One region of the Actinoplanes sp. L3-i22 genome, then DNA from elsewhere that is predicted to be linked to it. Evidence: riboswitches for the same ligand, from Rfam matches in the RefSeq annotation. Region 1 holds a riboswitch; the other holds the start of a gene.

Region 1 (15,290 bases):
GCGGAGAGTGTCTTGACCGGTGGCTCCGGTGCGTTTCAGCAACGCACGCCGCTCCGCCTCGGAGCCGGCCACCTCGGCGGCCCGCCGGAACAGCTCGGCCGCGGCCGCCGGGTCACCGGCCCGTTCGGTGAGGTCGGCCTCGGCGGCCAGCGCCGGCGCGTACCCGGCGAGCCCGTCGCGCACCCCGGCCAGCAGGGCGAGCCCCGCCGCCGGCCCGTGGGCGTAGCCGTGCGCGACCGCCCGGTTCACCTCGACGACCGGGGACGGGTGCACCCGGGCGAGCTGGTCGTACCAGCCCGCCACGGTGGCCCAGTCGGTCGCGGCGAAGTCCGGGGCGGTCGCGTGACAGGCCGCGATGTGCGCCTGGATCGCGTACGGCCCGGTCACCGGACTGCCGCCGAGCAGCCCGACCGCCTCGGCGATCGCGGCGTGATCCCACCGGGCGCGGTCCTGGCGGTCCAGCGTCACCAGGTCGCCGGCCTGGTCCTGCCGGGTCGCCCGCCGCGAGTGCTGCAGCAGGCAGAGCGCCAGCAGCGCGGTGACCTCGGGCTCCCCGGGCATCAGCCGGGCCAGCAGCCGGGTCAGCCGGATCGCCTCCAGCGCCAGCTTGTCGTCGGCGTCGTACCCTCGGGTGAACAGCAGGTACAGCACCGCGAGCACGCCCGGCAGACGCTCGGCGAGCGCCGCGCCGGACGGCACCCGGTACGGGATCCCGGCCTGCGCGATCTTGCTCTTCGCCCGGGTCAGCCGCCGCGTCATGGCCGCCTCCCCGACCAGGAAGAGGCGCGCGATCTCCGCGGTGGAAACCCCGGCGACGGTACGGAGGGTGAGCGCCACCCGGGCCTCCATGCCCAGCGCCGGGTGGCAGCACGTGAAGATCAGCCGCAGCCGGTCGTCGCCCTGCGGAGCCGGCTCCGGGTCCTGCAGCAGCGCCAGGTCCCGGAGCTTCCGATCGGCCGTGGCGGCCCGGCGGAGCTGGTCGATCGCCCGATTCCGGGCGACCGTCATCAGCCAGCCGCCCGGATTCGCCGGTGTGCCGTCGTGCGGCCACCGCTTCAGCGCCGCCTCGACCGCGTCCATCGCGCAGTCCTCGGCGAGGGACCAGTCACCGGTGAGCCGGATCAGCGTGGCGACGATCCGGCCGTAGGCCTCCTGGAAAACCGGTTCATTCACCGTGGTACGGCCGCAGCTCCAGCCGCCCGTGCCAGGCCATCGGGTGGGCGCGGGCCACCTCGATCGCCTCGTCCAGGTCGGCGCACTCCAGGATGTCGAAGCCCACGATCACCTCTTTGGTCTCGGCGAACGGGCCGTCGGAGAGCAGCAGCTCGCCGCCCCGGACCCGGACCGTGGTGGCCGCCTCCGGCCCGACCAGCTGGTTGCCGGCAACCCGCCGCCCGTTCTCGTCGTTCTCGGCCACCCACTTGAAGATGTCGGGCGCCTCCAGCTCGGTCTCCGGAGCGGTGTCGGTGCAGACGAACATCATGTACTTCATCGGTTCTCCCTCATCGCGGTCTTTCCCCCATGACGAACGACCTCACCGCTTCAGGACACCGGGGCGTTGAACGGCGTGATTATTTTTGTGGCGATCGACGGCGCGCCGTGTGCCCGGCAGGAAGTTCGCAGGTCAGAGCGGCGATCCTGGTGCAGCACCGCGTTGATCCGGTGCGCGTGCAGCAGGGCCAGGTTGTCCCGGTCCAGGCCGTGCGCCACGAACACGTCGTAGTTGCGGTCCTCGGCCTCGAACGCGGCCACCACCTCGGCGCTGCCGCCGGCCCGGGGCGCGTAGACCGCCCGGACCGTGTGGGTGCCGGCCAGCATCGCGCGCACCTGATCCGGATCGGTCACGGTCCGCAGCCGCCGAGCGGGGCCCAGCACCGAGCGGAACCCGGCGATCCGCTCCGCCGTCTCCGGGCCGCCGACCACCAGCACGTCCCCGGCCCGGTCGTGCAGCCACTGCTCGACCAGGTACGCCGCGGTCGCGCCGGCCTCGAAGTCGCGTGGCGGCGGGTCGTCCGCCGGGGCGTGGTCGTGGTCCAGGTCGGCGATCGCGCGGTGGACCCGGTGGGTGGTGCTCTCCCGGACGCCTCCGCGTTCGTGCAGCACCCGGTCGACGGTGGCCGGGCTCAGGCCGGCTCGCGTGGCGATCTCCTGGATGCGGTGGGGGTGCTTCACGCCGTACAGAATGATGGGTTTTTGAGGTTGCATGGAAGGTCTTTGATGTTTTCTCATCCCTTCCCGTGACCGGTCACGCCGCCGCTAGGCTCCCGGGATGCCCGTGATCTCGCGCCGGACCCCTACCGGCATCCAGGTGTTCGACGAGGCCGTCGAGCCACTCCGGACCTTTCCCCTGCCGCCGGACGTCTGGGACTGGGTGGTGCCCTCGACCAGGGATTCGGTGGTCTACTCGACCGACGACGCGGTGCTCCGGACCGACGCCGGGGGCCGCGAGCAGTGGCGCTTCGAGCTCGGCCCGGTGGGCGAGAACGACGGCATCGGCATGAACAACTCGGCCTTCTCCGCCGACGAGACCCTGGTCTGGGTGTACGTGGCGAACGCGATGGCCGACCGGGCCGACCTCGACGAGCTGATCGCGCTGGACGCGGCGACCGGCGCGGTGCGCACCCGGATCCCGGTGGAGTCGGCCGGGCAGGGCGCCGGGCTGATCCCGCTGCCGGACGGCCAGGTGCTCGTCTCGATCGGCGAGGGCCAGGACGGCGGCGTGGTCCTGCGCGCCGGGCCGGACGGTGAGCTGCACGACTACCTGATCCACGACCGGGTGGTGATCGACGCCTCCCCGGACCGGCGGCAGTTCCTCACCGTCGACCACGAGCGGCGCGCCGACATGGCCCTGCACGACCTGGCCACCGGCGAGGTCGTGCACCGGATCCCGGCGGCCGGCTTCGGGCTGGGCGACCGGGCCTACGTCAACTGGAGCGGCGGCTACCTGGACGACGAGACGGTGATCGTGGTGATCGTCGTCGGGGAGCCGGAACACACGTGGCGGCACTTCCGGGTCGACACCCGGACCGGCGAGGTGCTCGGTGACCTGGGGATCGTCACGGTCGACAAGGACGACCTGGAACCGCTGGGCGACGGGACCTACGTCATCTCGGATACTGACGGAACTCTCAGGCGCATGTGATCAAGCTTGGGACACGATAAAGTGGTGACGCCGAACCGAGAGGCGCTGCAACGGGCAATGACGCCCGCCACGCTCGGTGCGGTTCCATAGACGTAAGGGCGCCTCCTGAGAGGGAGGAGCCCTCTTTTCATGAGCGACAAACTTCGATCCGTCAACGGTCTCGACTTCGCGGTCGCCGACATCAACCTCGCCGAGGCGGGTCGCCACCAGCTCCGGCTGGCCGAGCACGAGATGCCGGGCCTGATGTCGCTGCGCGAGGAGTTCGGCGACTCGAAGCCGCTGACCGGCGCCCGGATCGCCGGCTCGCTGCACATGACCGTGCAGACCGCGGTCCTGATCGAGACGCTGATCGCGCTCGGTGCCCAGGTGCGCTGGGTGTCCTGCAACATCTTCTCCACGCAGGACGAGGCGGCCGCCGCGACCGTCGTCGGCCGCAACGGCACCGTCGACGCCCCGGCCGGCGTCCCGGTCTTCGCCTGGAAGGGCGAGTCGCTGGAGGAGTACTGGTGGGCCACCACCCAGCTGTTCGACTTCGGCAACGGCCAGGGTCCGAACATGATCCTGGACGACGGCGGTGACGCCACCCTGCTAGTGCACAAGGGTGTCGAGTTCGAGGCGGCCGGCGCGGTGCCGGCAACCACCGAGGACGACAACCACGAGTACTCGATCATCCTGGACACCCTGCGCGCCAGCCTGGCGTCGGACCCGCAGCGGTTCACCAGGATCGCTGCCGAGATCCGCGGCGTGACCGAGGAGACCACCACCGGTGTGGCCCGGCTCTACAAGCTGGCCAAGGAGGGCACGCTGCTCTTCCCGGCGATCAACGTCAACGACGCGGTCACCAAGAGCAAGTTCGACAACAAGTACGGCATCCGCCACTCCCTGGTCGACGGCCTGAACCGGGCCACCGACGTGATGCTGGGCGGCAAGCTGGCCCTGGTCTGCGGTTACGGTGACGTCGGCAAGGGCGCGGCGGAGACGCTGCGCGGCCAGGGCGCCCGGGTCGTGGTCACCGAGGTCGACCCGATCTGCGCGCTGCAGGCGGCGATGGACGGCCTGCAGGTCGCCCGGATCGAGGACGTGGTCGGCGACGTCGACATCTTCGTCACCACGACCGGCGGCACCGACATCATCACCGTCGAGCACCTGTCGGCGATGAAGCACAACGCGATCGTCGGCAACGTCGGCCACTTCGACGACGAGATCGACATGGCCGGCCTGAACAAGGTCGCCGGCATCGAGAAGATCGAGATCAAGCCGCAGGTGCACGAGTGGCGCTTCCCGGACGGTCACTCGGTGATCGTGCTCTCCGAGGGTCGCCTGATGAACCTGGGCAACGCCACCGGCCACCCGAGCTTCGTGATGTCGGCCTCGTTCACCAACCAGGTGATGGCCCAGATCGAGCTGTGGACCAAGCCGGGTGAGTACGAGAAGCAGGTCTTCGTCCTGCCGAAGCACCTGGACGAGAAGGTCGCGCGCCTGCACCTGGACGCGCTGGGCGTGAAGCTGACCAAGCTCACCAAGAAGCAGGCGGAGTACCTGGGCGTCGACGTCGAGGGCCCGTTCAAGCCGGAGCACTACCGCTACTGAGGCATAACACGTAAATACTCCCCCTATGTCGGTTTTCAAGCGGTTAATCTGCTGATTCCGACATAGGGGGAGTTTCATATGTTCAGCCGATATCTTCTCGCGGCCGTAACCGTGACCGCAGCCCTGCTCGCACCCGCCACCACGGCCCCGGCCGCCCGCCGCCTCGACCCGGACGCCGCCTTCCTGCGCACCGCCCACCAGGGCAACCTCGCCCAGATCGCGCTCGGCCGGATCACCGTCCGCAGGGCCACCGACCCGGCGATCCGCCGCCTCGGCGCCCGGTTCGCCGCCGACAGCGTCCGGCTCGACCTGGCCGTCCGCGCCGCCGCCCGCTCGCTCGACATCGAGCTGGACCAGGAGCCGAACAGCACCGTCCAGCAGAGCATCATGGTCTACCGCTCGGCGCCGGACGCCGACTTCGACCAGTTCTTCGTCTCCAGCCAGGCGATGCTGCACGACCAGGCCGCCCGGGTGGTTCGCACCGAGCTGAACGACGGCGACGAGGTCGCCGCGCGCCGGATCGCCCAGCGGACCCTGACGGTGATCCGGAAACACCGGGCGGTGCTGGGACATTTCGGCCAATAAGTCGACGTGATCTCCCGATCACGTCATCGACCTGCCACAACGATGTGATCGGGAGTAGCGAAGAATAGGCGGATGAGCCACGAGGAGACCCTTCTTTTCGGTCTGGGGGCCATCGCGATCATCGTGCTGGTCCACTGGATCACCGGGAAGACCGGCCTGCCCGCCGCCGTCCTGCTGACCGTCGTCGGCATCGTCTACGCGTTCCTGCCCGGCGACAACTTCGAGATCGAACCCGATCTGATTCTCACGTTCATCCTTCCGCCGCTGCTCTACAACGCGGCGCTGGACTCGTCACTGCTCGACATCCGGCGCAACCTGCGTACCGTGATCAGCCTGTCGGTGGCCCTGGTGATCGCCACCGCGTTCCTGGTCGGCCTCGGGCTCTCGCTCGCGGTGACCGGTGTGACGCTGGCCGCCGGGATCGCCATGGGCGCCGCGGTGGCGCCGCCCGATCCGGTCGCCGCGCTGGCCGTCGGCCGCAAGGCCGGCCTGCCGCCGCGGCTGATCACCCTGATCCAGGGTGAGGGCCTGCTCAACGACGCGACCGCGCTGACCATCCTGCTGGTCGCCCAGCAGGTCGCGATCGGCAAGCAGGAGTTCACGTTCGCCAACACCGCCGGAAAGTTCGTGATCATGGCGGCCGGCGGTGTCGTCGTCGGCATCGCCGTCGCGTATTTCGTCCGGCTCCTCCGGGGGCTGCGCGCCGACCCGCTGAGCGCCAACGCGATCTCCCTGGTCACCCCGATGGCCGCGTACCTGCTGGCCGAGCACTTCCACCTCTCCGGGGTGCTGGCCGTCGTGGTGGCCGGCCTGATCATCGGGCACGACACCCCGCGGTACGCGACCGGCGCCAGCCGCCTGCAGACCGCGGCCGTCTGGCGACTGATCGACTTCCTGCTGGAGGGCACCGTCTTCCTGCTGATCGGCGTGCAGATGAAGAACGTGCTCGAGGAGCTGAAGGAGTACCAGACCAGCACGATCGTGATCGCGGTGAGCATCACGCTCGGCGTGGTCCTGCTGCTCCGCCCGCTCTGGCTGGGGCTCACCCAGCTGCTGCCCCGTTCCCTGCACACCCGCCTCGGCGGGGACGACGAGGACGAGGCCGAGGTCGAGGAGCTGCCGAAGGGCCGGCGCAAGGAGAAGTCGCTCGGCGTCCGGGAATCGGTCGTGATGAGCTGGGCCGGCACCCGCGGCGTGATCACGCTCGCCGCGGTCTACAGCCTGGACTCCAACTTCCCGAACCGCGGCCTGCTGGCGTTCTGCGCGTTCGCGGTGGTGCTGGTGACCCTGATCGGCCAGGGCCTGACGTTCGCGCCGCTGGTCAAGTGGCTCGGGCTGCGGGCCAACCAGACCGACAAGGCCCGGTTGCGCAACGAGGCCCGCTCGGCCGCGGTGCGGGCCGCGCTGAACCGGATCGGCGACATCCAGAGCGAGCACCACGACCACGTCGAGGACGAGGCCATGGAGACCATGCGCAAGCAGCTCCAGGTCCGCCTCGACCGCTACCGGCACCGGCTCGACCTGCTGGAACAGGTCGACTCGACCGAGGTGCCGCCGTCCCCGCAGTACGAGGCGGCGCTGATGGTCCGGCAGGCGGTGATCGACGCCGAGCGCGAGGAGCTGCTGCGCTGGCGGGACGCCGGCCGCCTGGACGACGAGAACCTGCGGGTGCTCAACCGCGAACTGGACCACGAGGAACTCGTGTTGCCGAAACGCGGCAAGTCACATTGACCTGCAACCGTCCGGCCGACGGCATCGCCGTCGGCCGGACGTCGTTCACGCGGGGATGTCGCGGCGGCGCAGGGCCGCCAGCCCGACGCCGGCAATCGCGGCGGCAATCAGGATCAAAACAATTTCCGGTACGGCGGAGAAGCTCGCCGCCGGCAGCTGCGGCACGTGCGTGAACGGCGAGACGTCCATCGCCCACTGCGGGAACTCCAGCAGCGGCCCGACGATCAGGATCAGCAGGCTCACCGCCACCGTGCCCCAGGCCGCCGCCGCGTAGCGGGGCAGCACCCCGATCAGCAGCACCGCCACCGAGCCGAGCACCCAGACGGCCGGCAGCTGCACCAGCGACGCGGAGAGCACCCCGCCGAAGTCCGCACCGAAGGTCACCCCGGCCATCGCCCCCTCGGCCGCCATCGCCAGGGCCGGCCCGATCAGGGCGAACAGCAGATGACCGCCGGCCCAGGCGAAGCGGCTCACCGCGGTGCCCAGGATCAGCTCGGCGTGCCCGCTCTGCTCTTCGTCCCGCATCCGCAGCCCGGCCTGGATCGCGTAGATCGCGACGATCAGCGCACACGTCCCGGCCGTGGTGGCGAAGTACGCGTCGGTGACCGGCCCGGAGCCGCCGATCTTGTTGAACGCGTCGGTCACCCCGCTGCTGCTCGCGGCGAGCTGCACCACGCTGGTGCCGACCCCGCCGAAGACCACGCCGAGCGCGGCGAACCCGGCGGTCCAGCCGAGCAGCAGCCCCCGGTGCAGCCGCCAGGCCAGGCCGAGCGGCGAGGACAGGCCGGTGCCGGCGTGTGCCGGGCCCAGCCGCGAGGCGAGCAGACCGGCGCCCAGGTCACGCCGGCTGAGCAGGGCGAACGCCACGGGCACGGTGACCAGCGTGACCAGCAGGGCGAGGAGCGCCGGCCACCAGTTGTCATCGCCGTACGGCACGATCTTCTGCACCCAGCCGAGCGGCGACAGCCAGGACAGCCACTCCAGCCGCCCGTCCCCGACCGCGGAGATGTCCCCGCCCATCCGCAGCACGTAGGACACCCCGAGCACCAGCACGGCGATCATCCGGGCGCCCCGGGCGCTGCTGGTCAGTTGGGCGGCGATCGCGGCCACCCCGGCGAAGAGCCAGGCGCTGAGCGTGAACAGCGTGCCGAACGCCAGCGAGCCCTCGACCGGCTCGCCCGCGCCGATCATCGAGCCGGCCACGATCAGGCCCATCACCAGGCCGCCGGTCATGGTGACGAGCAGGGCGGCGGCCGGTTGCGCCCACCGCCCGACGACGGTGGCCCGGATCAGGTCGCTGCGCCCGGCCTCCTCCTCGGCCCGGGTGTGCCGGATCACCGTGAGCAGCGCGGCCAGCCCGATCATCACCGGGACGAACCCGGCCCGCCAGACCACCAGCTCGCCCAGGCTGTCCCCGGACAGCGGGCCGTAGAGCCCGGCGAATCCGGCGTTGGCGCCGCTGATCCGGGCGTAGTCGATCCGCTCGGCGTCGGTGACGAACAGCTTCTCGAAGCCGGCGATGTAGACCTGCGGCAGCAGGCCCAGCAGGAACACCCAGAGCGGCAGGATCACCCGGTCCCGGCGCAGGATCAGCCGGACGAGCTGGCCGGTGCCGGTCATTTGCCGGCCTCGTCCCGTGCGTAGTGCCGCAGGAACAGCTCCTCCAGCGACGGCGGCTGGCTGACCAGGCTGCGCACCCCGGCCGCGACCAGGGACTTCAGCGCCGGTTCGAGCCCCTCGGCGTCGACGTCGAAGGCCACCCGCCCGTCCGTGGTGGTCAGGTCGTGCACCCCGGCGAGGCCGGCCAGGCCGTTGACCGGGCCGGTCAGCTCGGCGCGGATCGTCGTCCGGGTCAGGTGCCGCAGGTCGTCGAGCGTGCCGGTCTCGACCGCGCGGCCGGCGCGGATGATGGTCAGCCGGTCGCAGAGCGCCTCGACCTCGGCCAGGATGTGGCTGGACAGCAGCACGGTCCGGTCGCCGCGGCGCTTCTCCTGCAGGATCACCTCGCGGAAGACCTCCTCCATCAGCGGGTCCAGCCCGGAGGTCGGCTCGTCCAGGATCAGCAGCTCGACGTCGGAGGCCAGGGCGGCGATCAGCGCCACCTTCTGCCGATTTCCCTTCGAGTACGTCCGGCCCTTCTTCCGTGGGTCCAGCTCGAACCGTTCGATCAGGTCGTCGCGGCGCGTCCGGTCCAGCCCGCCCCGCAGCCGGCCGAGCAGGTCGATCACCTCACCGCCGGTGAGGTTGGGCCAGAACGTGACGTCGCCCGGCACGTACGCCAAGCGCTTGTGCAGGTTTGTCGCGTCCGCCCACGGATCGCCGCCGAGCAGGCGTGCGGTGCCGCCGTCGTGTCGCATCAGGCCGAGCAGGACGCGGATCGTGGTGGTCTTGCCGGCGCCGTTGGGCCCGAGGAATCCGTGCACCTCCCCGGCCCGGACGGCCAGGTCGAGCCCGTCCAGGGCGGTGACCTTCCCGAACCGCTTGATCAGTCCTTCGACCTCGATCGCCTCTGTCATGGGTGCTCCCCTTCTTGGGATGCCAGCCGATCCAGCGCCTTCATGGCCTGGTCGGCTTGTTCCGGGGTGAGCAGCGGCTGCCGGAAGATCTCCACGGCGGCACGGACCATGCGCAGCCAGCCGGGCATGACGCCGACGTCCTCGCCGAGCACGGTGGAGAGCTGCTCGTGCATGAGGAACATGCCCATCTTCATGGCGGCGACCACGGCGACGAACGCCCGCGGGTCGGCGCTGTCGATGCCGGATTTCTGCAGCCAGTAGTCGCCGCGGTCGACGGACTCGACGAACATCTTCGTCGCGGTGGGCGAGCCGTCCATCAGCGATCGCACCAGGTAGCGCTGCAGGATCATGGTGTCCGGCGGGAGGGCGCCGACCAGCTGGGTCTCGGCGAACCGGATCTGCAGCTCGGCGACGCGGCCCATGGCCCACTCGTCGCAGGCGTCGCGCAGCCCCTCCTTGGAGCCGAAGTGGTGCCGCAGCAGCCCGGAGGAGACCCCGGCGGCCTGGGCGATGTCCCGGATCGTCGCGCCGGCGATGCCCTTCTCGGTGAAGAGCCCGATGGCGGCGTCGCGGATCCGGGCGCGCGCGGTCAGGTCGCTGTCACTACTCACATGTGTAGGCTACTACACAAGCGTGTAGCCGCAATACCCGTCAATCTCCGGCGTTGACCGTCGCCTCGGTCACCCCGCCGGTCGTGAGCTTCCAGCGCTGGAGCAGCTCGCCGTAGGTCCCGGTGCTGATCAGCCGGGCCAGCGCCGCCTGCAGCGCGTCCCGCAGCGCGGTGTTGTCCTTCGCCACCGCGATCCCGTAGAGGCCGGGCTCGTACTGCTGATCCGAGGCGAGCTCGTAGTACGCGTCGGTCAGCGAGTCGGAGACCAGCGCCACCGCCGGCGGGTAGTCGAGCAGCAGCGCCACCGTCCGCCCGGTCCGCAGCCGCAGCAGCGCGTCCGCGCCGGTCCGGCCGACGTCCAGGATCATCGGGTCGGCGCCGCACTTCGCCTGGTCCCGGCCGAGCATCTCCTCCTGGATGGTGCCGGCCTCGACCGCGACCCGGTGCCCGCACAGGCCGGCCAGGCCGGTGATCCGCTCCGGGTTGCCGCGCTGCACCAGGATCGACGACCCGGTGTTGAAGTAGTTGACGAAGTCGACCTTCTTCTCCCGTTCGGCGGTGTCGGTCATCGACGAGAACACCCCGTCGTAGGTCCCCTTGCGCACCTCGTCCAGCGCGGTGGCGAAGTCGCCGAACACCATCTCGACCTTGATGCCGAGCACCGCGCCGAGCGCCGCGGCCAGATCCGGCTCGAAGCCGATGATGGTGCGCCCGTCGGCGGCGAAGTACTCCATCGGCGCGTAGCTGGCGTCCGTCACCAGCCGGACGAAGCCCTTGTCCCGGGCGGTCTGCGGCAGCTTCGCGCGCAGGCTCTCGTCGACGGTCACCGCGCCGGTCATGTCCAGGCCGGCGCTCGTGGTGGACTCGGCCGCCGAGCCGCCGCATCCACCGGCCGCGAGCACGGCCAGCACCCCGGCGACGGTCACGGCACGACGGAAGACGTTCATCGGGCGGTCCTCTCGGTGATCGGTTCGACGATCGGCTCGACCGCGACCTGCGGCCAGGGCACCGGACGTCCGTACAGGTAGCCCTGGGCCTCGTCGCAGCCGGCCGCGACGAGCCAGCGGTGGATCTCGGCCGTCTCGACGCCCTCGGCGGTGACCCGGCCACCCAGGCCGTGCGCCAGCTCGATCACCGAACGGACGATCGCCTGGCTCTGCGGGTCCCGGTCGACGTCCGCGACGAACGCCCGGTCGATCTTGATCTCGGTGATCGGCAGCCCGCGCAGGTGCGACAGGCTGGTGTAGCCGGTGCCGAAGTCGTCCACCGAGATGCCCACGCCCAGCGCCCCGAGCTCGTGGATGGTCCGGACCGCGCTGTCCGCGTCCCCGGCCAGCGCGGTCTCGGTGACCTCCAGGATCAGCCGGTCCGGGCGGGCGCCGGTCTCGGCGAGCAGCGCCGCGACGTAGCCGGTGAAGCCCGGGGCGTCCAGGTTGCGGGCCGACACGTTGACCGAGAGCGTCCAGTCCTGACCGGTCGCGGTCCAGCCGGACTGGTCGGCCAGCGCGCGGCGCAGCACCCACTCGGTGAGCGGGGCGATCAGTCCGGAGTGCTCGGCGGCCGGCAGGAACTCGCCGGGCGGCAGCAGCCCGCGTTCCGGGTGCTGCCAGCGGACCAGCGCCTCCACGCCGTTGATCCCGGCGCCCGGCAGCCCGACCTTGGGCTGGTACCAGAGCACCAGCTCGTCGCGCTCCAGGGCGTGCCGCAGCTCGGCCTGGACCTTCAGCCACTGATGCGGGTGCCCGGCCGTCCCGCCGTGGAACACCACGATGTCCTCGGTACCGCGTTTGCCCTGGTACATCGCGGCGTCCGCGCGCAGCTTCAGGTCCTGCACGTGGATGCCGTGCTCGGGGTAGAGCGCGATGCCGAAGCTCGCCTCCATGTTCAGCGGGACGCCGTCGAGCACCAGCTCCTCGGCGACCCGGGTGCGGATGCCCTCCAGCACCGCGACCGCCTGCGCCTCGTCCCGGCCGGGCAGCAGCATGGCGAACTCATCGCCGCCGAGCCGGGCCAGCACGTCGCCACCGTCCAGGCCGGCCCGCATCCGGGCGGACACCACCCGCAGCAGCTCGTCGCCGGCGTGGTGGCCGAGGGTGTCGTTGACCTCCTTGAACCGGTTGAGGTCGAGCAGGACCACGGCGCCGTGCCCGCCGTCGCGCTCGGCGACCGCGAGGACCGCCTCGGCGTGGTTCCGGTACGCGGCCCGGTTCGGCAGCCCGGTCAGGATGTCGTGGGTGGCGTTGTACTCCTGGCGGGCCGCGTACCGGCTCAGCGACCGGGTGGTCCACCACGCCAGCAGCGCCAGCACCAGGTAGAGCGCGGCCAGGCCACCGGCCACCCGCCAGGTCACCCCGGCGAGCTGGGCGCGCGTGTGCGCGGCGATCTCCTGGTACGGCAGATACAGCTCCAGCACCCCGAGCGTCTGCCCGGAGGCGGACGCCACCAGCGGCTGCACCACCCGGATCACCTCGTGCCCGGGCGCGCCGATCACCTTGACCCGGGGCTGCCCGGCGGCCGCCGCGCGGAAGTCCGGCGACGCCACCGGCAGCCCGCCACCGGTCGAGCCGTCGTCGGAGAAGACCACCTGGCCGGCGAACCCGCGGACCCGCAACCGCAGCACCGACCCGTGGAAGACGGCCAGCTCGGTGGCCCGCCGCAGGCCCTGCAGCTGGCTGGTGGTCAGCCCGTCGTCCAGGTCGGCGCCGTCCAGCGAGGGACCGACCGCCATCTCCAGGATCACCTGCGCCTGGGCCAGGCCCTGCCGGCGCCCCTGCTCGGCGGCGTCGGCGCGGATGCCCTGCCACATCACCGCACCCAGCACCATCACCGGCACCAGGCTGGCGGCAGCATAGGTGGCGAACAGACGCCGGCTCGTCCGGGCGCCTGTCCGCCGAGGTGACCGGCGCAACCGCATGCGGGACTGATCGACGCTCGGCGGTACGGTCTGAGCCTTTCGCCGCATCCCCCGCGGGCGCCGCGCCGTTTGACCCGGCATGCGCATCTCACAGCGGTTGCGGCTCGCGCTCACGGCCGGTGTCGTCGCGGTCGTGAGCATTCTGGCCGGCTCACCGGCGTACGCCGCGGTCGGCTCGGCGGCCCGGGACGATCTGCCGGCCTTCAACGGGTCGGTCTACGCGATGGCGTTCCGGGGCGGCACGGTCTACGTCGGCGGAAACTTCACCGCGGTGACCACGCACGGGCGCCGGGTGGACCGGAGCCGGCTGGCCGCGTTCGACGCGCGCACCGGACGGCTGCTGGACTGGGCGCCGGCCGCGGACCGGACGGTTCGCGCGCTGGCCGCCACCGACGACTCGGTCTACGCGGCCGGCGACTTCGGCACGATCGCCGGCCGGGAACGGGACGCGGTGGCCCGGCTCGACGCCCGGTCCGGGGCGGTCGGCGACTTCGCGCACGAGGTCGACGGCCATCCCCGGGCGCTGGCCGTCGCGCACGGGCGGCTCTACCTGGGTGGCGACTTCACCGCGGTGGACGGGGTGGCGCGGACCCGGCTGGCCGCGTTCCGGCTCGGCGACGGCGAGCTCGACGAGGACTGGGCGCCGACCGCGGACGCGACGGTGTTCGCGCTGGCCACGGCGGGGAGCCGGGTGTATCTGGCGGGGAGCTTCCACCGTACGAACGACGTCAGCTCGACCCGGCGGCTGACCGCGGTCGACGCCGTCAGCGGAGCCCTGGACCGGGCTTTCCGGCCGCAGCCGACCGCGGTGGTCTACGCGGTGGCGGCCGACGCCGACGGGGTCTACGCCGGTCTGGGCGGGCTCGGTGGCCGCGCCCAGGCCTGGACCAGCACCGGCCGGCCGCGCTGGTCCCGCACCTTCGACGGGGACGTCCAGGCGGTCGGCGTGCTGAACGGCACGGCCTACGTCGGCGGCCACTTCGACCGGGCCTGCACCAGCGCGGACGTCGACAAGTTCGGCGACTGCACCGAGGACTCCCGCTCCCGGGTCAAGCTCGCCGCGATCGACGCCGACGGCGACCTGACCGGCTGGGCGCCGCAGGCCAACGGGATCCAGGGCGTCCGGGCGATCACGGTGAACCGGGCGCTCGGCGCGATCGCGGTGGGCGGCGACTTCACCACGATCGGCGGCGACTCCCACCACCGGATCGCCGCCTTCGACTAGCTGTGGATAACTCGCCCCGATCTGTGGATAACCCTGTGGATCACGATCGGCCTTTTCGCATCGCGGACCTAAAGCGGCATAACCGCCATCGAAGGCCCCCGAAGGATCTGTGAGTTTCCTATGATCCGACGCGGCCCTCGCTGACGCTCGTTTCGCCACGAAGGAAACCCCGCTGATGACTTCCCGTACGGTTCGTCGCCTCCTGGCCGGCCTGGCCGCCGCCGGCGTGGCCGCCCTCGGCCTGGCCGCCCCCGCGCAGGCCATCCCCGGGACCAGCGATCTGTGGCTGTCGGACCGGGTCATCTCCCCGGGTTCCACGGTCCCGGTGAACGTGACACTGAACGACCCCGGACCCATCCAGTTCCGCAACCCGGTCTGGACCTTCGAGCTGCCGGCCGGCCCGGCCGGGATCACCCTGGTGGAGAGCGACGACATCTGCACCAGCGTCGCGCCGACCAAGGTGACCTGCACCGAGCCGAGTTACGGGGTGGGCCAGGGCGGCCGGGTGCCCCTCCAGGTCGAGCTGAAGGCCGACGCGAGCGCCGCGGTCGGTGCCACCGGCACGCTGCACGCGGGGTTCACCTCCGACGACACGACCGTCGACCCGCTCGCCGCCACCGCCAAGATCGAGGTGGCCGAGCCGGTCACCCTCAAGGGCGGGCCGGCGAAGTCGTTCACCCTCGCGTTCGGCGCCGCGTTCCAGACCGCCCTCCAGGTCACCAACACCTCGAAGACCACGGTGCACGGCCTCGTGCTGGCGCCGACCGAGGCCAACTGGACCTTCGAGTCGACCGTGCTGAACCGTAACTGCCGCTACGCGACCGGCGGGATCCTCCGGAACACCCTGCTGAACTGCCGCTTCACCGACGACATCGCGCCCGGGCAGACGGTCGGCGTGACGCTGCCCCTGAAACTCCGCAAGGACACCCCGGCGCCCGGCCATCAGGAGGCGCAGTTCCGCTGGTGGACCGTCGCCG
Region 2 (15,290 bases), 5.3 Mb from region 1:
CGAGTCGTTCGTCGAGGTGGGCGACTCGGGCGTCGGCGCGGGTGAACAGGTCGGTGCCGGCGGGGGTCAGGCGGATCTCGATGAGGGTGCCGTGCACGGGGTGCGGGCGGCGCTCGATCAGGCCTCGCTGCTCCAGGCGGCCGAGCGTGCTGTTCATCGTCTGCGGCGTGACCGCGCACCGGCGGGCCAGCTCGGCGGCCGTGATGCCGTCGTTGTCGGACAGGACGGCGAGCGCGCTCTGCTGGGCCGGGGTCATCGCGAACTCGCGCAGCACCCGTTCCTTGGCGGCCTGAGTCGTCTGCTCGGCGCGTTTGACGTAGCCCAGCAGGCGCTCGGAGTAGTGCACGTCACCCACCTTAACAGGTTGCGCATTGCTATCAGCATGCTGTTGGCTATTCGACATCTGATAACCATCGGCATCGGGAGAGTCTCGTGCAACCCTCACCGCGGCGCTGGCTCGTCCTGGCGATCGGCATGATCGCCATGACCAGCGGCTGCGCCTTCCAGTTCGGCCTCGCCTATCTGATCCCCGCCCTGCGCGCCGACGGCCTGTCCCTGGCCACCGCCGGACTGATCGCCGCCGCGCCCACCGCCGGGCTGCTCACCACGCTGATCGCCTGGGGCGCCGCGGCCGACCGGTGGGGCGAGCGTCTCGTGCTCTCCGCCGGGCTGGCCGGGTCCGGCGCGATCCTGCTGGTCGCCACCCGGATGCACGACCCGGTCCGGCTCGGGCTGTGCTTCCTGCTGGCCGGCGCCGCGGGCGCCGCCGTGCACGCCTCCAGCGGCCGGCTGATCATGGGGTGGTTCCGGGCCGAGGAGCGCGGGCTGGCCATGGGCCTGCGGCAGACCGCTCAGCCCGCGGGGGTCGCGGTCGCCGCCGTGGCGCTGCCCGCGCTCTCCGGGTCCGGGGTGGCGCCCGCGATCCTGCTGCTCGCCGTGCTGAGCCTGGCCTCGGCCGGGCTGGTCGCCGTGCTGGTCCGCGACCCGGCCCGGGTGACGACCGGGGACGCCGCACGAACCGGCTCGCCCTACCGCACACCGGTGCTGTGGCGGGTGCACGCCGCCAGCGCGCTGCTGATCGTGCCGCAGTTCACCGTCGCCACGTTCGCGCTGGTCTTCCTGGTCGACCAGCACCACTTCACGGCCACCGCGGCCGGACGCGTGCTCGCCGCGGGGCAGATCGGCGGCGCGGTCGCCCGGCTGGCCGCGGGCTGGTGGTCCGACCGGGCGGGTTCCCGGCTGCGTCCGATGCGGACCGTGGCGCTGGCGATCGTCGCCGTCGTCGCCCTGCTGGCCGCCACCGCGCCGACCGGATTCTCGGTCGCCGTGCTGCTGGCCGCCGCGGTCCTCACGGTCAGTCCGAACGGTCTGGCGTTCACCGCGGTCGCCGAGTACGCGGGACGGGACTGGTCGGGCCGGGCGCTCGGCATCCAGAACACGGCCCAGAATGCGGTCGGCACGGCCACCCCGCCGGCGATCGGCGCGCTGATCGGCGCGATCGGGTACGGGCCGGCGTTCGCCACCATCCTGATCTTTCCGCTGCTGGCCGCCGCCGTCATCCCGGTGGAGCCACGCCCCGGCACGCGTCGACCGGTAAGTCCCGGCACGCCGGTGACCGCCCGCGCCTGACCCTCGTCCGCTCAGATCCTGGAGATGTCATGAACCCCTTCCGTACCGTTCCCGCCCTGACCGAGCATGCCGCCCGCGCCATGCTCGACGCCGCCCTGGCCGCGGCCGAGCGCAGCGGCATCCCGTCGTCGATCGCCGTGGTCGACGCCGGTGGGCACCTGACCGCGTTCGCCCGGATGGACGGCGCGCCGGTCATCACCGTGCAGGTGGCGACCGACAAGGCGTACACCGCGGCCGGATTCGGGCTGTCCACCGCGGCCTGGCACGAGATGCTGGAGCGCGACGCGCCGCTGGCGCTCGGCGTGCCCGCCCAGATCCAGCGGATCGTCACGTTCGGCGGCGGGCTTCCGATCACCGCCGGTCGGCAGACGGTCGGCGGGATCGGGGTCAGCGGCGGCCACTGGAGCGACGACGAACGAATCGCGTCAGCGGGCCTGGCCGCCATCGCCCACTCCGCCCTCGAAGGTCAGGCGGGGTCGTAGGCGCCGGCGGCGAACTCCTCGATCAGCGACCGGCGGGACGGCTTCCAGGCCAGCTCGCGACGGGCCTTCTCGCCGGTGGCCTGCTGGTCGAGCAGCAGGGCCGCGCCGAAGCCGCCGAGCCGCTCGACCAGCGCGGTGGCGTCCTCGGGCACCACCCGGCCGTCGAGACCCAGCCGGCGGGAGGCGGCCTCGCCCAGCTCGCGGACCGTCGGGTTGTCGCCGCTGACGCCGAGGTACACCGAACCGCTCTCGGCCTGGTCGAGCGCCGCCACGTACAGCTCGGCCAGGTCGTCGACGTGCACGCTGGTCCAGTGCTGGGTGCCCGGGCCGACCAGGCGCAGCGCGGCCGGGTCGCCGGTCCGCTCGCCCGCGAAGACCAGGGTGGGGATGCCGGCGCCGTTGCCGTAGACCAGGCCCGGCTCGATCAGGATCGACCGGATCCCGGCCGCGGTCAGGACCCGCGAGTCCAGCTCCTCGCGCCACGCGACCAGGGGCGGGGCGTTGCGCGGGGTGTCCTCGGTGAGGTCCGGCCCGGCGCCGTGCACCCAGACGCCACCGGTGCGCAGGAACGTGGCGCCCGGCCGCAGGCCGTCGAGGACGGCCTCGGCGAACGCGGTCTCGACCGTGCTGCTGGTCGCGTCGCCCGGCGAGGCGGTGGCGAGCACGGCTTCGGCATCGGCGGCCAGACGGCGTACCAAATCATGGTTTTGAATGTCGCCGATGACTGCCCCGGCGCCGGCGGCGCGGACGGTCGCCGCCTTCTCCGCGGAGCGCACCAGCGCCGTGACCGAGTGGCCCGCGGAGATCAGGGCGGGCAGGACCGCCGAGCCGATGTGGCCGGTGGCGCCGGTCAGGAAGACGTTCATGGGACGAGCTCCTCGCTCACGATCGGATGTCGGGGCCAAGACTGCCGGGGCCGGGTATTCGCCGCCAACGAATAGTTCCGATTTGGCTTATCGTCCTGGGCGATTACCATCGGCGGGGTGGAACAGCGTCAACTGCAGTACTTCGTGGCCGTCGCCGAGGAACTCAACTTCACCCGTGCCGCCCAGCGCAGCCATGCCGTGCAGTCGACGGTCTCGGCGAGCATCCGGGCGCTTGAGCGGCAGCTGGGTGCGCCGCTGTTCGAACGCAGCACCAGCCGGGTTGCGTTGACCGAGGCCGGTAAGGCGCTGCTGCCCGAGGCGCGCCGGGCGCTCGACGCCCTTGATCAGGCCCGGGCGGCGGTCGCCGGCCTGCACGAAGGGCTGACCGGGAGCCTGCGCGTCGGCACGCTGTCCGGGCTGACCGCGGTTGACCTGCCGGGGCTGGTCAGTGACTTCCGGGCCCGCCATCCCGGCGTGCGGCTGAGCTTGAGCATGGCGGCCGGGGGGACCGACGGGCTGCTGGCCGCGCTGCGGGCTCGCGAGCTCGACGTGACGTTCGTCGGTGTGCAGGTCGCGAGCGTGCCTGACCTGCGTCTGGATCCGATCGCCGAGTTCCAGCCGCGGCTGCTCGTGCCGGTCGGGCATCCGCTGGCCGAGCGGGGGGCGGTGAGTCCGGCCGAGCTGGCGGATGAGCCGTTCATCGATCTTCCGCCCGGCTTCTGCAATCGGATCCGCACCGACAACGATTTCCGGCGGGCGGGGGTCACCCGGACCATTGCGGTTGAGGTCAGCGACATCACCACCATTCCTGGGTACGTCGAGTCGGGCATCGGCCTGGCGCTGGTGCCGCCGCTGGCGGCCGAGGACGGTCATCGGGTCGCGTCCGTCGAACTGGATCCGCCGGCCGCGTCGTGGACCCTGGCCGCGGCCAGCCTCGGCGGCGGCGCGCCGAGTCCGGCGGTGCGGGCCTTCCTCGACCTGGTCGACGCGCACGTCGTGCGGCGGGACCGTTACTGATCAGAGGTGGTGCCGGGCCGTTGCCGCATGCGCTGTTTCGTGGCCCTGTCTCAGGGTATGGACACCGTAGTCCCGGCGGCCTCGTCAGTGACCAGAAGCCGCCGGCCGGGCGGCAATCGGACGCTTCCGCTGTCAAGGACGGCTCGAAGCCTCGCCACGCCATCCCGCCACCATGATTGAGGCGGGACACGGAGGAATTCGGCATCGAAAGTCAACCGCACCGCGATGTCGAGGTCGTTCCAGACCAGTTCGTCGTGGACGACTTCGGCCGTCTCCGGCGGCGTGCCGTCGCGGAGTACGGCCACCGTCATGGCGGAGCCGAGCTGGAGCCACCACATTCGCCGGCGGATCAAGTCTTCCACCGGCCACGGCTTGGCGCTCACCGGCCGGCGCAGCCGAGCGTCGGTGACCGCGACCGAGACGTCACCGTCTCGGTGCAGCGTCACCGTCGCACGAGGCTCGGGCGCGATCGCGTAATCCAGAATGTCGATGCTCATCAGGGCGGCAATCACCAAGGGCCAATCCTCGGCCGGACAGCTCCCGAAATACATCGCCGGCCGGCGCGCCACGGCTTCGCGAAAAGTCAGAGGCACAACGTCGACGGCCGAGTATGTGCGGCGATCATCCACGCGTCAATCATCGCACCTTCCGGACGGCATCCGGATCTGCCGCCGATAGGGCGATGCCGATCCGATCGCGGCGTGGGGATCGCGGGTGGACAGCAGGTTTGCGATCGGGACGCCGTGGCGGGCGGCCAGCTGGCGTCGCACGCGGACCTGGCGCTGGTGCGGGGGCGGAACTTCGGGTCCCGGCCACAGCCGCACGTCTCGAAACCGTCGTAGCGCAGGCCCGCGGTGAGGACCGCGGCCACGGCGATCCAGGCGGAGGTGTTCCGGCGCCGGGGTGCGGCGAAGTCGTGGCCCGCGTACGCCATGGGTACGCGGCATCGCGGGCACGGGTGTGTCACCCCGTCCCACGGCAGCTTGCTGCTGCGGCGGCACGGCACGCACACGTAGTGAACCTTGTAGACGATCGAGGAGTACCGGCACACGCGGCCAGGCTAACGGCCTGGCCCGGCGGGAGCGGCCGGATTTTCGCCCGCCGGGTCAGGCGGCGTGGGTCAGGCGGGTGTGTGGTCGGCGACGTGGGCGTCGATCTCCGCGAGGATCGCGGACTTGCCGGAGGGGTCGAGGAACGAGTAGCGGACGGCCTGGCGGGCCAGGTCGGCTACGCCGTGTTTGTCGAGTTCCAGCAGGTCGGCGGCTACCTGGTACTCGTGGTTGAGGGTGGTGGAGAACATCGGGGGGTCGTCGGAGTTGATGGTGACGGGGACTCCGGCGGCTACCAGGGTGGGCAGCGGGTGCTCGGCCAGGGACGGGGCGGAGCGGGTGCAGATGTTGGAGGTCGGGCAGATCTCCAACGGGATGTCGTGGTCGCGTAGGTGGGCCATCAGGGCCGGGTCCTGGGCGGCGGCGATGCCGTGGCCGATGCGTTCGGCGCCGAGGTGGTGCAGGGCGTCCCAGACGGTCTGCGGGCCGGTGGACTCGCCGGCGTGCGGGACGCTGTGCAGGCCGGCGGCTCGGGCGGCCGCGAAGTGGGTGGCGTAGCGCGCGCGGGGAATGCCGGCCTCCGGGCCGCCGAGGCCGAAACTGATCAGGCCGTCCGGGCGGTGGCGCAGGGCCACGTCCAGGGTGATGTCGGCGCCGGTCATGGTGGGCTCGCCCGGGATGTCGAAGCACCAGCGCAACTCGGTGCCGTGGTCGCGGGCCACCCGGCGGCGGGCGTCCTCGACCGCCTCGCAGTAGGCCTCGGCAGGGATGCCGCGGGTGACCGACGAGTACGGGGTGAGCGTCACCTCGGCGTAGCGCACCGACTGGGCGGCCAGGCCGGCGCCGATGTCGTAGGTCAGGGTGGCCACGTCGTCGACGTCGCGGATCAGGTCCACGACCGACAGGTAGACCTCGACGAAGTGGGCGAAGTCGGTGAACGTGAAGTACTCGGCCAGTTTGTCCGGGTCGGCCGGTACCGAGGTGGTGCCGGCGTGGCGTTCGGCCAGCCGGGCCACGGTCTGCGGTGTCGCCGAGCCGACGTGGTGGACGTGCAACTCCACCTTGGGCAGGCCGGCGATGAACTCGGTCAGGTCCGTCGTCATGTGCGTCCCCCTGGATGCGGGTCATCCGCCGGGGTGCGTGCGTGGGCAGCCTCCGGCGGGAGGCGCCCTTGCGGTCGGGAACGAGCCGAGCGTGGCGGACATCGGTCCGTCGCAGCGCCTCTCGGCTCGCCTTCGCACGCTAACACCGCGACCTCAGCGGCGGCTGCCCCGGCCGGGCGAGCCGCCACGCCGGAGGACCGCGGGCGCGCCGGCCGTCATCGGGTCGCCCTGGTGAGCGGGGGAGTTGGCTGATCGGCCGTCATCGGTTTGTGCGGGTGAGCTGGCCGGTGGTGGGGCGCACGGTCATCGGGGGCAGGGGGTTCCAGGTGGCGGCGAGGTCGCGCATCAGCAGGGCGCAGTCGGGAATCGCGGATCCCGGCGGGAAGCGGGCCGGGTCCTCGAAGAACGTGGAGCGGACCGAGAGCAGTTCCGCGGGCGTGCCGTTCCAGTCCTCGGTGACCAGCTCCAGGCCGTCGAGCCGGGTCGGGTCCGGGGTGGTGGAGAAGCCGGCCGCGCCGCGGCGGAAGAACTCCAAGGCGTGGTCCACGTTCCGGAAGAGCTGACTTGCGGGCAGGTCGGTGGCCGTGCGGACGTGCACGTCCACGCCGGGGCCGTCGACGCTGATGCGCAGCTCGTCCCGGTTCTCCCGGACGTCGAACCGGCTGTGGTGGTGCCGGCCGGGGAACAGCCGGCCGCCGACCCAGGAGTTGAGCCGCGAGGCGGTGTCGCGGCGGGGGATGTAGACGCCGAGGGCGATGCCGTCCGGGGTGTCCCACTCGACGGCGATCCGGTGGGCCGCGTTCTCGCTACGAAAGCCGAGCCCGGCGACCGCAGCGGGCACGAAGGACGGGCGGGCGCCGGCCAGGCGGACCAGGCAGATGCCGGAGACGGCCCAGCCGTTGACGACCTGCGGCCGCAGCGGTGCCGGCAGCAGCCGGGCGGTGATCTCCGGGTCGGTGCGGTAGTTGATCAGGAGGCGGCGCTCGATGGCGCTCACCAGCCGAGGAGTTCTCATCGTCGTCGCCTTCCGAAGTCGGTTGAGCAGTCGCTCAAAAGGCAGCGTAGAACAATTTGAGCGATCGCTCAAGGCGGCGACCACAGGCGCGGCTGCCGGTCGCGTTGGCGGCACGGGCGGGGCAAATGGTCGCGTTGGTGGGGCGAGGCGGGGCGAGGCGGGGCGAGGCGGGGCGAGGCGGGGCGAGGAAAAAAAAAATCATCGGGTCGCCCTGGTGAGCGGGGGAGTTGGCTGATCGGCCGTCATCGGTTTGTGCGGGTGAGCTGGCCGGTGGTGGGGCGCACGGTCATCGGGGGCAGGGGGTTCCAGGTGGCGGCGAGGTCGCGCATCAGCAGGGCGCAGTCGGGAATCGCGGATCCCGGCGGGAAGCGGGCCGGGTCCTCGAAGAACGTGGAGCGGACCGAGAGCAGTTCCGCGGGCGTGCCGTTCCAGTCCTCGGTGACCAGCTCCAGGCCGTCGAGCCGGGTCGGGTCCGGGGTGGTGGAGAAGCCGGCCGCGCCGCGGCGGAAGAACTCCAAGGCGTGGTCCACGTTCCGGAAGAGCTGACTTGCGGGCAGGTCGGTGGCCGTGCGGACGTGCACGTCCACGCCGGGGCCGTCGACGCTGATGCGCAGCTCGTCCCGGTTCTCCCGGACGTCGAACCGGCTGTGGTGGTGCCGGCCGGGGAACAGCCGGCCGCCGACCCAGGAGTTGAGCCGCGAGGCGGTGTCGCGGCGGGGGATGTAGACGCCGAGGGCGATGCCGTCCGGGGTGTCCCACTCGACGGCGATCCGGTGGGCCGCGTTCTCGCTACGAAAGCCGAGCCCGGCGACCGCAGCGGGCACGAAGGACGGGCGGGCGCCGGCCAGGCGGACCAGGCAGATGCCGGAGACGGCCCAGCCGTTGACGACCTGCGGCCGCAGCGGTGCCGGCAGCAGCCGGGCGGTGATCTCCGGGTCGGTGCGGTAGTTGATCAGGAGGCGGCGCTCGATGGCGCTCACCAGCCGAGGAGTTCTCATCGTCGTCGCCTTCCGAAGTCGGTTGAGCAGTCGCTCAAAAGGCAGCGTAGAACAATTTGAGCGATCGCTCAAGGCGGCGACCACAGGCGCGGCTGCCGGTCGCGTTGGCGGCACGGGCGGGGCAAATGGTCGCGTTGGTGGGGCGAGGCGGGGCGAGGCGGGGCGAGGCGGGGCGAGGCGGGGCGAGGCGGGGCGAGGGCGGGGCAGCGGGGCGGGCGTTGGCGGCGGCGGAGGGCGGAGCTGACGCCGTACCCAAGCAAGAATTTGATCTGGAAGTTAGGGGAGCGGGCGGGCGAGTTGGGTGGAGAGCCAGTCGAAAGCGGGCGCCTCCATGGCCTGCCAGGTCTGCACGTTGTGCCCGCCGCCGTCGATGTAGGAGGTGGTCACCGACAGCGGCGCGCGAGCCGCCCGCACGAGGGCCCGGGTGTCCCGCAGCGGCGTCCGATCGGTCCGCGCGCTGGCCAGGTAGAGCGAGACCGCCGGCACCGGCAGATGCGCGAGCCGCCAGAGATCGTTGTAGGTGGTGTTCTCGCTGCCGTCCCCGATCTTGATGCCGGGCGTCGCGTCACCGGACAGGCTGGCCGCCGCCGTGTACTCGTCCGGATGACGAAGCGCCAGGTCAGTGGCGCAGTACCCGCCCGCCGAGTAGCCGATCAGCCCCCACCCGGCCGCGTCGGTGCGGACCTGGAACCGGGCCCGCGCGGCCGCCGGCACGTCCCGGGTCAGGAACGTCTCCGCCTGCGCCCCACCGACCAGATTCGCGCACTCGGTGTCGATCAGCGGATCCGGCGTCTGATAGGGGAACAGCACCACGGTCGGCGCCATCCGCCCGGCCCGGATCTCATGGTTGAGAACGGTCGCCACATCGAGCCGCTTGATCCAGTGCGACGGCGACCCGGGATACCCGTGCAGCGCCTCGACGACCGGATACCGCGTGCTCCCGGTATCGGAGTAGCCGGGCGGCAGGTAGGCGTAGACCGGCAAATTTAGACCGCTCGCCTGACCATTCACGGTCAGCGTCACGATCTGCCCGGCCCCGACCCGCCCGGCCGTCACCGGCGTGTCCGCGGCCGCCGACGACCCGACCAGGCTCGACCAGGTCGGATACGCGTCGACCTGCCGATTCACCCAGGTCAGTCCCGCCGCGGCCGCGGAAAGGACACAGACAAACCCGGCTACGGTACGGACGAGCACCCGCCCCGTGCCCCAGACCAGGCTGAACCCCACGACCGCGACCACCGCGACGGCGACCGCGGTCCACTCAGTGCCGACGCTGTCCAGGTCCATGACTGTCTCCAGGGTGGGGATGCGGGTGGCGGTGCTGGACCGGCAGCCGGCCGACGGTCGGCGTAGAGGCGGCCAGCGGCGGCGGCGTCTGCGCGCACGCCCAGGTCAACGCGTCCGGAAGCGGGCCCATCACCCGGGCGCTGACCCCGGCCGGCAGCCGCACCCGGGGCACCGGGGGATACCGCCCGGTCCCGGGGACGGTCGCGATCGCCGGGAACCGGTCCGGCGCGGCGGCCACGACCCGGCGGCCCAGGACGGTCGCGGACGCGGCGGCGACCAGCGCCCACCGCCGCCCGGTCACCCGCAGGTCGTGCCCGAGCACCGCCGGGATCGCCCGGGCGAGCGTGTCCACACCGGTCGCCGCGGTGGTCCGGGCGTAGACGGCGACGGTGTCCGGCGCCGGCGGCGTCGCGTCCCCGTCGAGGACGAGCACCGCCGAGTACCGCCAGCGCGGGTGCGCCAGGTAGCCGGCCGGTACGACCACGGTCGGCACCCCGGCCAGATGCCATCCGGTCCAGCCGGGCGGCTGCCAGCTGAAGGTGGTGCCGTTCGCCCGGACCCAGCCGTCGAGCCCGCCGGGCGCCACCGCGTACGTCGTCCCGCTGGTCCGTACCGACTGCGACAGCGCCGCCCAGGTCGGGTAGAACCGTTCCGACCGGTTCACCACCAGACCCACGCCGAGCAGCAGCAGCACCTCGGTCAGCAGCAGCGTGGCGGCGCGCAGCGGGATCCGGGCCCGGCCGCCGCGCGACCAGAGGGCGACCGTGCCGGCCGCGGCCATCCCGGTGGCCAGCACCGCCACGACGATCAGCGGAACACCGGTGAGGCTCATGGGGCCCAGCATCGCGCGGCGACGATGAGAGACCCGTGAGAGGCGTTCTCATCGTTTTCTCACCTGTCGCGGTTTAGCTTGCGGGGCATGACCGCAGCCTGGAAGTCCCGGCCGCCGCTGTCCCGGGCGGCCGTCGCCCGCCTGGTGCAGCTGGCCGGGCTGTTCGACGTGGTGACCGCCGTCTTCCCGGAGCAGCGGGGGCGGATGGCGGAGCTGGTCGAGTTCATGCCGGCCGCCGGAATACTGTCCGCCCGGGCCGGCACCGCGGCCGCCGGTGTCCTGCTCGTCTACCTGGGCAACGGCCTGCGCCGCGGCAAGCGCCGGGCCTGGCAGCTCGCGGTCGCGCTGGCCGGCGTGGGCGTGGCGCTGCACGTGCTCAAGGGTTTGGACTTCGACGCGGCGGCGGTCTCCGGGGCGCTGCTGCTCCTGCTGGTCGCGGTCCGCGGCCGGTTCCGGGCGGTGCCCGGCCCGCGCAGCCGCTGGCGGGCGGTGACCGCGTTCACCGGGTTCGCCGCCACCGGGTTCGTGCTCGGGCTCGCCGAGATCGCGATCCGGGCCGACCGCCTGGTCGGCGCGCCCGGCGTCCGGCTCTGGGCGCAGCAGTCCGCGCTCGGGCTGATCGGCGTCACCGGGCCGGTCCGGTTCGCCCGCCCGTGGGCCGCCGACACGGTCAGCCTCACCACCGGCACGTTCGGGCTGCTGGCCGTGCTCGCCGCCGCGGTCCTGCTGCTGCAGACCGCGGAGCGCCGGCCGTCCCGGACCGGCGAGGACGAGCGGCGGCTGCGGGACCTGCTGGCACGCTACGGCGGCAACGACTCGCTGGGCTACTTCGCGCTGCGCGAGGACAAGGCGCTGCTCTGGGCGCCGTCCGGGTCGGCAGCCGTCGCGTACCGGGTGGTCCGCGGGGTCAGCCTGGCCGCCGGGGACCCGATCGGCGTGGAGGCGGCCTGGCCGGAGGCGATCGGCGCGTGGCTGGCCGACTGCGCGGCGCACGGCTGGACGCCGGCGGTGCTGGGCTGCGGGCGGGCCGGGGGGACCGCGTACCGGCGGCACGGGCTGGACGTGATCGAGCTGGGCGACGAGGCGGTCCTCGACGTGGGCGCGTTCACCCTGCAGGGGCGGCCGATGCGCGGGGTGCGGCAGGCGGTCGGCCGGATGCGCCGGGCCGGTTACACGTGCCGGGTCGCGCGGCAACGCGACCTGGTGCCGGACGAACTGGCCGCGGTGCTGCGCGCGGCCGAGGTGTTCCGGGACGGCAACGTCGAGCGCGGCTTCTCGATGGCGCTGTCCCGGCTCGGCGACCCGCGCGACGGCGACTGCCTGCTGGTGCTCGCCCACGACGGGGACGGGCGGCTGCGCGGGGTGCTGCAGTTCGTGCCGTGGGGCGACGACGGGCTGTCGCTGGACCTGATGCGCGGCGACCGCAGCGCCGGCAACGGGCTGACCGAGCTGATGGTGGTCACCGCGGTCGAGGCCGGGCCGGCGCTCGGCGTGCGCCGGGTGTCGCTGAACTTCGCCGTGCTGCGCTCGGTGTTCGCCCGCGCCGAGGAGCTCGGGGCCGGGCCGGTGCTGCGGCTGTGGCACCGGCTGCTGCGGGCGCTGTCCCGGCTGTGGCAGATCGAGTCGCTGTACCGGGCCAACGCCAAGTACCTGCCCACCTGGCAGCCGCGCTACCTGTGCTTCCCGACCGCGCGGGACCTGCCGCGGATCGCGGTGGCGGCGCTGACCGCGGAGGCGTTCCTGCCGATCGGCCGGGCCGCCGCCCCGATCGCGGTCGTCGAACCGGTTACCGTGTGACGGTGTTGCTCCGCCGGTTGGTCCGGCTCCTGATGGTGTTGTGCCTGGGCGGCTGCCACGCGGCGGCGCTGCCGGCCGCGCCGCTGGTGGTCACCCTGGGCGATTCGGTGCCGGCCGGCACCGCTTGCGGTTGCACCCCCTTTCCCGATCGGTACGCCCGGATGCGGTCCCCGGAGGCCCGGTCGCTGAACTTCGCGCAGCCCGGGTTCACGGCTGACGACGTACGCGAAGGGATTCTGGATTCCGAGGTCGTGGACGGTCTCCGCGAGGCGTCGGTGGTGCTGGTGATGGTCGGCGCGAACGACATGGCCGCGGTGTTCGGCCAGGACCGGGACTATCCGGCGGCGGCCGAGCGGGTGCGCGCGACGGTCACCACGATCGTCGGCGGGATCCGGCAGGCGCACGGCTCGCCGGTCCGGATCCTGGTGCTCGGCTACTGGAACGTGGTCAAGGACGGCGCCGTCGGACGCGCCGAGTACGGCCCGGACGGCGTGCGCTCGGCCGCGGCGGCCACCCGGGCCGGCAACGCGGCACTGCAGGCGGCCGCCGCTGCGACGGGCGCGTCGTACCTGGCCACCGACGTGCTGTTCAAGGGCGCGGACCGGGCCGGCGACCCGACCGGGCTGCTCGCCGCGGACGGTGATCATCCGAACGCGGCCGGGCACGAGGCGATCGCGGAGGCCGTGTTAGCTTCTATTCGTCTGTAGAAGCTGCTGCCGACCGGAAGGGCGGCGGATCGTCATGACGGCGACACTCGGCGACATCCTGCTGGTCTTCCTGGCCGACCGGCCGGGGACCGCGTACGACCTCACCCAGCGCCACGCGCAGACGTTCGGCTCGGCCCGCTCCGTCGACGTGCTCCGCGTGGTCGCCGCCCTGAACCGCCAGGAGCGGCTCGGGCACGTGCGCACCAGCACCCGCAAGACGCTGCCGAAGGCGCCCCGGCTGTACACCCCGACCGATGCCGGCCTGGCCCGGCAGCGCACCTGGATCCTCGATGTGCCGGCCGGCAGCAGCGCCCCGGACGTGCTCGACCGGGTGCTGCTGGCGATGGTGGCGAGCGAGCGGGCCACGTTCGACGCGGTGGTGGCCGCCTGCCTGGCCGTGCTGGAGGCGCAGCGCCCACGACCCCGGTCCCGCAGGCGCGAGTCGGTGCTGTCGGCCCGGCACGCGCGCGCCGAGCTGGAGGCCGCGATGGCGTCCTCGACCATCTCCTGGGTCCGCGATCTCGGTGAACGGCCCCGGGAGCGGGATACCGCCGCCTGATGCGATTCACCCCGGCCGAGTTGGCCACCTACCGTGGGGGCACGCTGCCCGACCTGCTCGGCGCGGACGTGCGGCTGCTGTTCGTCGGGATCAACCCGGGGCTGCTGACCGTGGCCACGCAGAGCCACTTCGGGCGGCGGGGGAACCGGTTCTATCCGGCGCTGTACCGGGCCGGGATCATCGACCGGGTGATCGACGCGTCGGGCGGGTTCGATCCGGCGGACGTGGCGTACCTGACCGGGCGCGGGATCGGGATCACCAGCCTGGTGGCGCGGGCGACGGCCCGGGCCGACGAGCTGACCGCGGACGAGTTGCGGGCCGGGGCGGTGGACCTGGCGGCCCGGGTCGCCGCGATCCGGCCCGCGGTGGTGGCGTTCCTCGGGATCAGCGCGTACCGGGTCGGGTTCGGGCAGCCCGGGGCGGTGACCGGGCGGCAGCCCGAGCCGCTGGGCGGCGCCGAGCTGTGGGTGGTGCCGAACCCGAGCGGACTCAACCGGCACGCGAGCCTCGACGTGCTGGCCGCGTCCTACGCCGCGGCCGCTCGGGCGGGCGGGATCGTGCTCCACCCGCGTGAGCTGGGCTGACGCCGTACCGTCGCGGGTTTTGTGGTTTGGTCTTTTGGCGGCCGGGGCATGCCGCGGCGGTGACCAAGACAGGGAAGGCCCGGCGCGGCGAGGCGCGGCTGCCGTCCGCGCTGGTGGTCGTCGTGGCGATCGCCCTCTACGCGCTGCTGCCCGACCAGCTGATCCTCGGGCCCCGCCTGGTCATCCCGGCGCTCGAGGTGCTGCTGCTGGTCGCCCTGCTGATCGTCAACCCGTACCGGATGACCCGGGACAGTCCGTGGGAGCGGGCCGCGGCGCTGACCCTGGTCGGGCTGATCGCGGTGGCGAACGCGGTCGCGCTGGTCCTGCTGCTGCGGCAGCTGGTCACCACCGACGACTCGCGGGCCGTCGAGCTGCTGATCGCCGCCGGGCAGGTGTGGCTGACCAACGTGATCGTCTACGGCCTCGCGTTCTGGGAGCTGGACCGGGGCGGCCCGGTGGCCCGCACCCACGTCGACCGGGACGCCCTGCCCCGGGCCGACTTCCGGTTCCCGCAGGACGAGGACCACGACACCGTGGCCGAGGTGCAGGCCGGCTCGAGCAAGGTCAGCGACTGGGTGCCGGCGATCGTCGACTACCTGTACGTGTCGCTGAGCAACTCGTCGGCGTTCAGCCCGACCGACACCATGCCGCTCTCCACCCGCGCCAAGATCCTGATGGGCATCGAGTCCACCTCGGCGCTGGTCATCTCGGTGCTGGTGATCGCGAAGGGCGTCGGCAGCCTCGGCTCGTGACGCCTCAGCCGGCCTCCTGGTAGAGCGTGGTCCAGAAGTCGTGGATCAGCCGGGCCGGGTCGGGGACGGACATGCCGACCTGGGTGAGCAGGATCCCGGTCAGCCGGTTGGCCGGGTCGGCGTAGGTGGAGACGCCGCTGCCGCCGTCCCACCCGAACTGCCCGATCGGCGCGTAGTCACCCCGGTAGGTGCGCACCGCCATGCCCAGCCCCCACCCGCCGTGCTGCCCCTGGCCGTAGGAGACGTGCACGTTCTCGCTGGCCATCGCGGTGCGGGCGGCCTGCTGCGCGGGCGTCAGCCGGTTGCTCGTCATCAGCTCGACGGCCGGCCGGGACAGGATCCGCTCGCCCCCGTGCATGCCGTGGTTGAGCAGCATCCGGAAGTACGCGTGGTAGTCGTCGGCCGTCGAGACCAGCCCGCCGCCCCCGCCCTCGAACGCCGGCGGCGCGCTGTGCCGCCCGCCCGCGGCCTCGTCCCAGACGTGGAACTCGCCGGTCTTCGGGTCCGGGGCGTACAGCGGCGGCAGCCGGTCGATCTTGCTGTCCGGCAGGTCGAACCCGGTGTCGGTCATCCCCAGCGGGCCGAAGAGCCGCTCGTGCAGGAACGTCCCGAA

What was found. Region 1 has a riboswitch for S-adenosylhomocysteine ahead of ahcY (adenosylhomocysteinase). Riboswitches for the same ligand answer to the same signal wherever they lie in the genome.
Region 2: it holds a riboswitch for S-adenosylhomocysteine, as region 1 does, so the genes downstream of both, L3i22_RS32445 (adenosine deaminase) here and ahcY (adenosylhomocysteinase) in region 1, are expected to answer to the same signal.

Annotation. Positions count from the first base shown of each region.
Region 1 covers NZ_AP024745.1:453,453-468,742, reverse strand. Annotated here, with positions in the region: gene L3i22_RS02145 (RNA polymerase sigma factor) at 1-1,173, opposite strand, end outside; gene L3i22_RS02140 (YciI family protein) at 1,166-1,492, opposite strand; gene L3i22_RS02135 (LacI family DNA-binding transcriptional regulator) at 1,543-2,172, opposite strand; gene L3i22_RS02130 (hypothetical protein) at 2,270-3,142, shown strand; S-adenosyl-L-homocysteine riboswitch at 3,174-3,253, shown strand; gene ahcY (adenosylhomocysteinase) at 3,272-4,732, shown strand; gene L3i22_RS02120 (DUF4142 domain-containing protein) at 4,811-5,317, shown strand; gene L3i22_RS02115 (Na+/H+ antiporter) at 5,390-7,048, shown strand; gene L3i22_RS02110 (ABC transporter permease) at 7,094-8,668, opposite strand; gene L3i22_RS02105 (ABC transporter ATP-binding protein) at 8,665-9,564, opposite strand; gene L3i22_RS02100 (TetR family transcriptional regulator) at 9,561-10,175, opposite strand; gene L3i22_RS02095 (ABC transporter substrate-binding protein) at 10,216-11,121, opposite strand; gene L3i22_RS02090 (bifunctional diguanylate cyclase/phosphodiesterase) at 11,118-12,998, opposite strand; gene L3i22_RS02085 (hypothetical protein) at 13,168-14,313, shown strand; gene L3i22_RS02080 (hypothetical protein) at 14,489-15,290, shown strand, end outside.
Region 2 covers NZ_AP024745.1:7,195,364-7,210,653, reverse strand. Annotated here, with positions in the region: gene L3i22_RS32475 (MarR family winged helix-turn-helix transcriptional regulator) at 1-346, opposite strand, end outside; gene L3i22_RS32470 (MFS transporter) at 433-1,629, shown strand; gene L3i22_RS32465 (heme-binding protein) at 1,659-2,111, shown strand; gene L3i22_RS32460 (NAD-dependent epimerase/dehydratase family protein) at 2,096-2,977, opposite strand; gene L3i22_RS32455 (LysR family transcriptional regulator) at 3,095-3,994, shown strand; gene L3i22_RS32450 (hypothetical protein) at 4,045-4,623, opposite strand; gene L3i22_RS32445 (adenosine deaminase) at 5,115-6,146, opposite strand; S-adenosyl-L-homocysteine riboswitch at 6,200-6,275, opposite strand; gene L3i22_RS32440 (DUF2071 domain-containing protein) at 6,406-7,161, opposite strand; gene L3i22_RS32435 (DUF2071 domain-containing protein) at 7,404-8,159, opposite strand; gene L3i22_RS32430 (esterase family protein) at 8,436-9,446, opposite strand; gene L3i22_RS32425 (hypothetical protein) at 9,421-10,278, opposite strand; gene L3i22_RS32420 (phosphatidylglycerol lysyltransferase domain-containing protein) at 10,366-12,075, shown strand; gene L3i22_RS32415 (SGNH/GDSL hydrolase family protein) at 12,078-12,782, shown strand; gene L3i22_RS32410 (hypothetical protein) at 12,817-13,341, shown strand; gene L3i22_RS32405 (mismatch-specific DNA-glycosylase) at 13,341-13,925, shown strand; gene L3i22_RS32400 (hypothetical protein) at 13,985-14,677, shown strand; gene L3i22_RS32395 (serine hydrolase) at 14,682-15,290, opposite strand, start outside.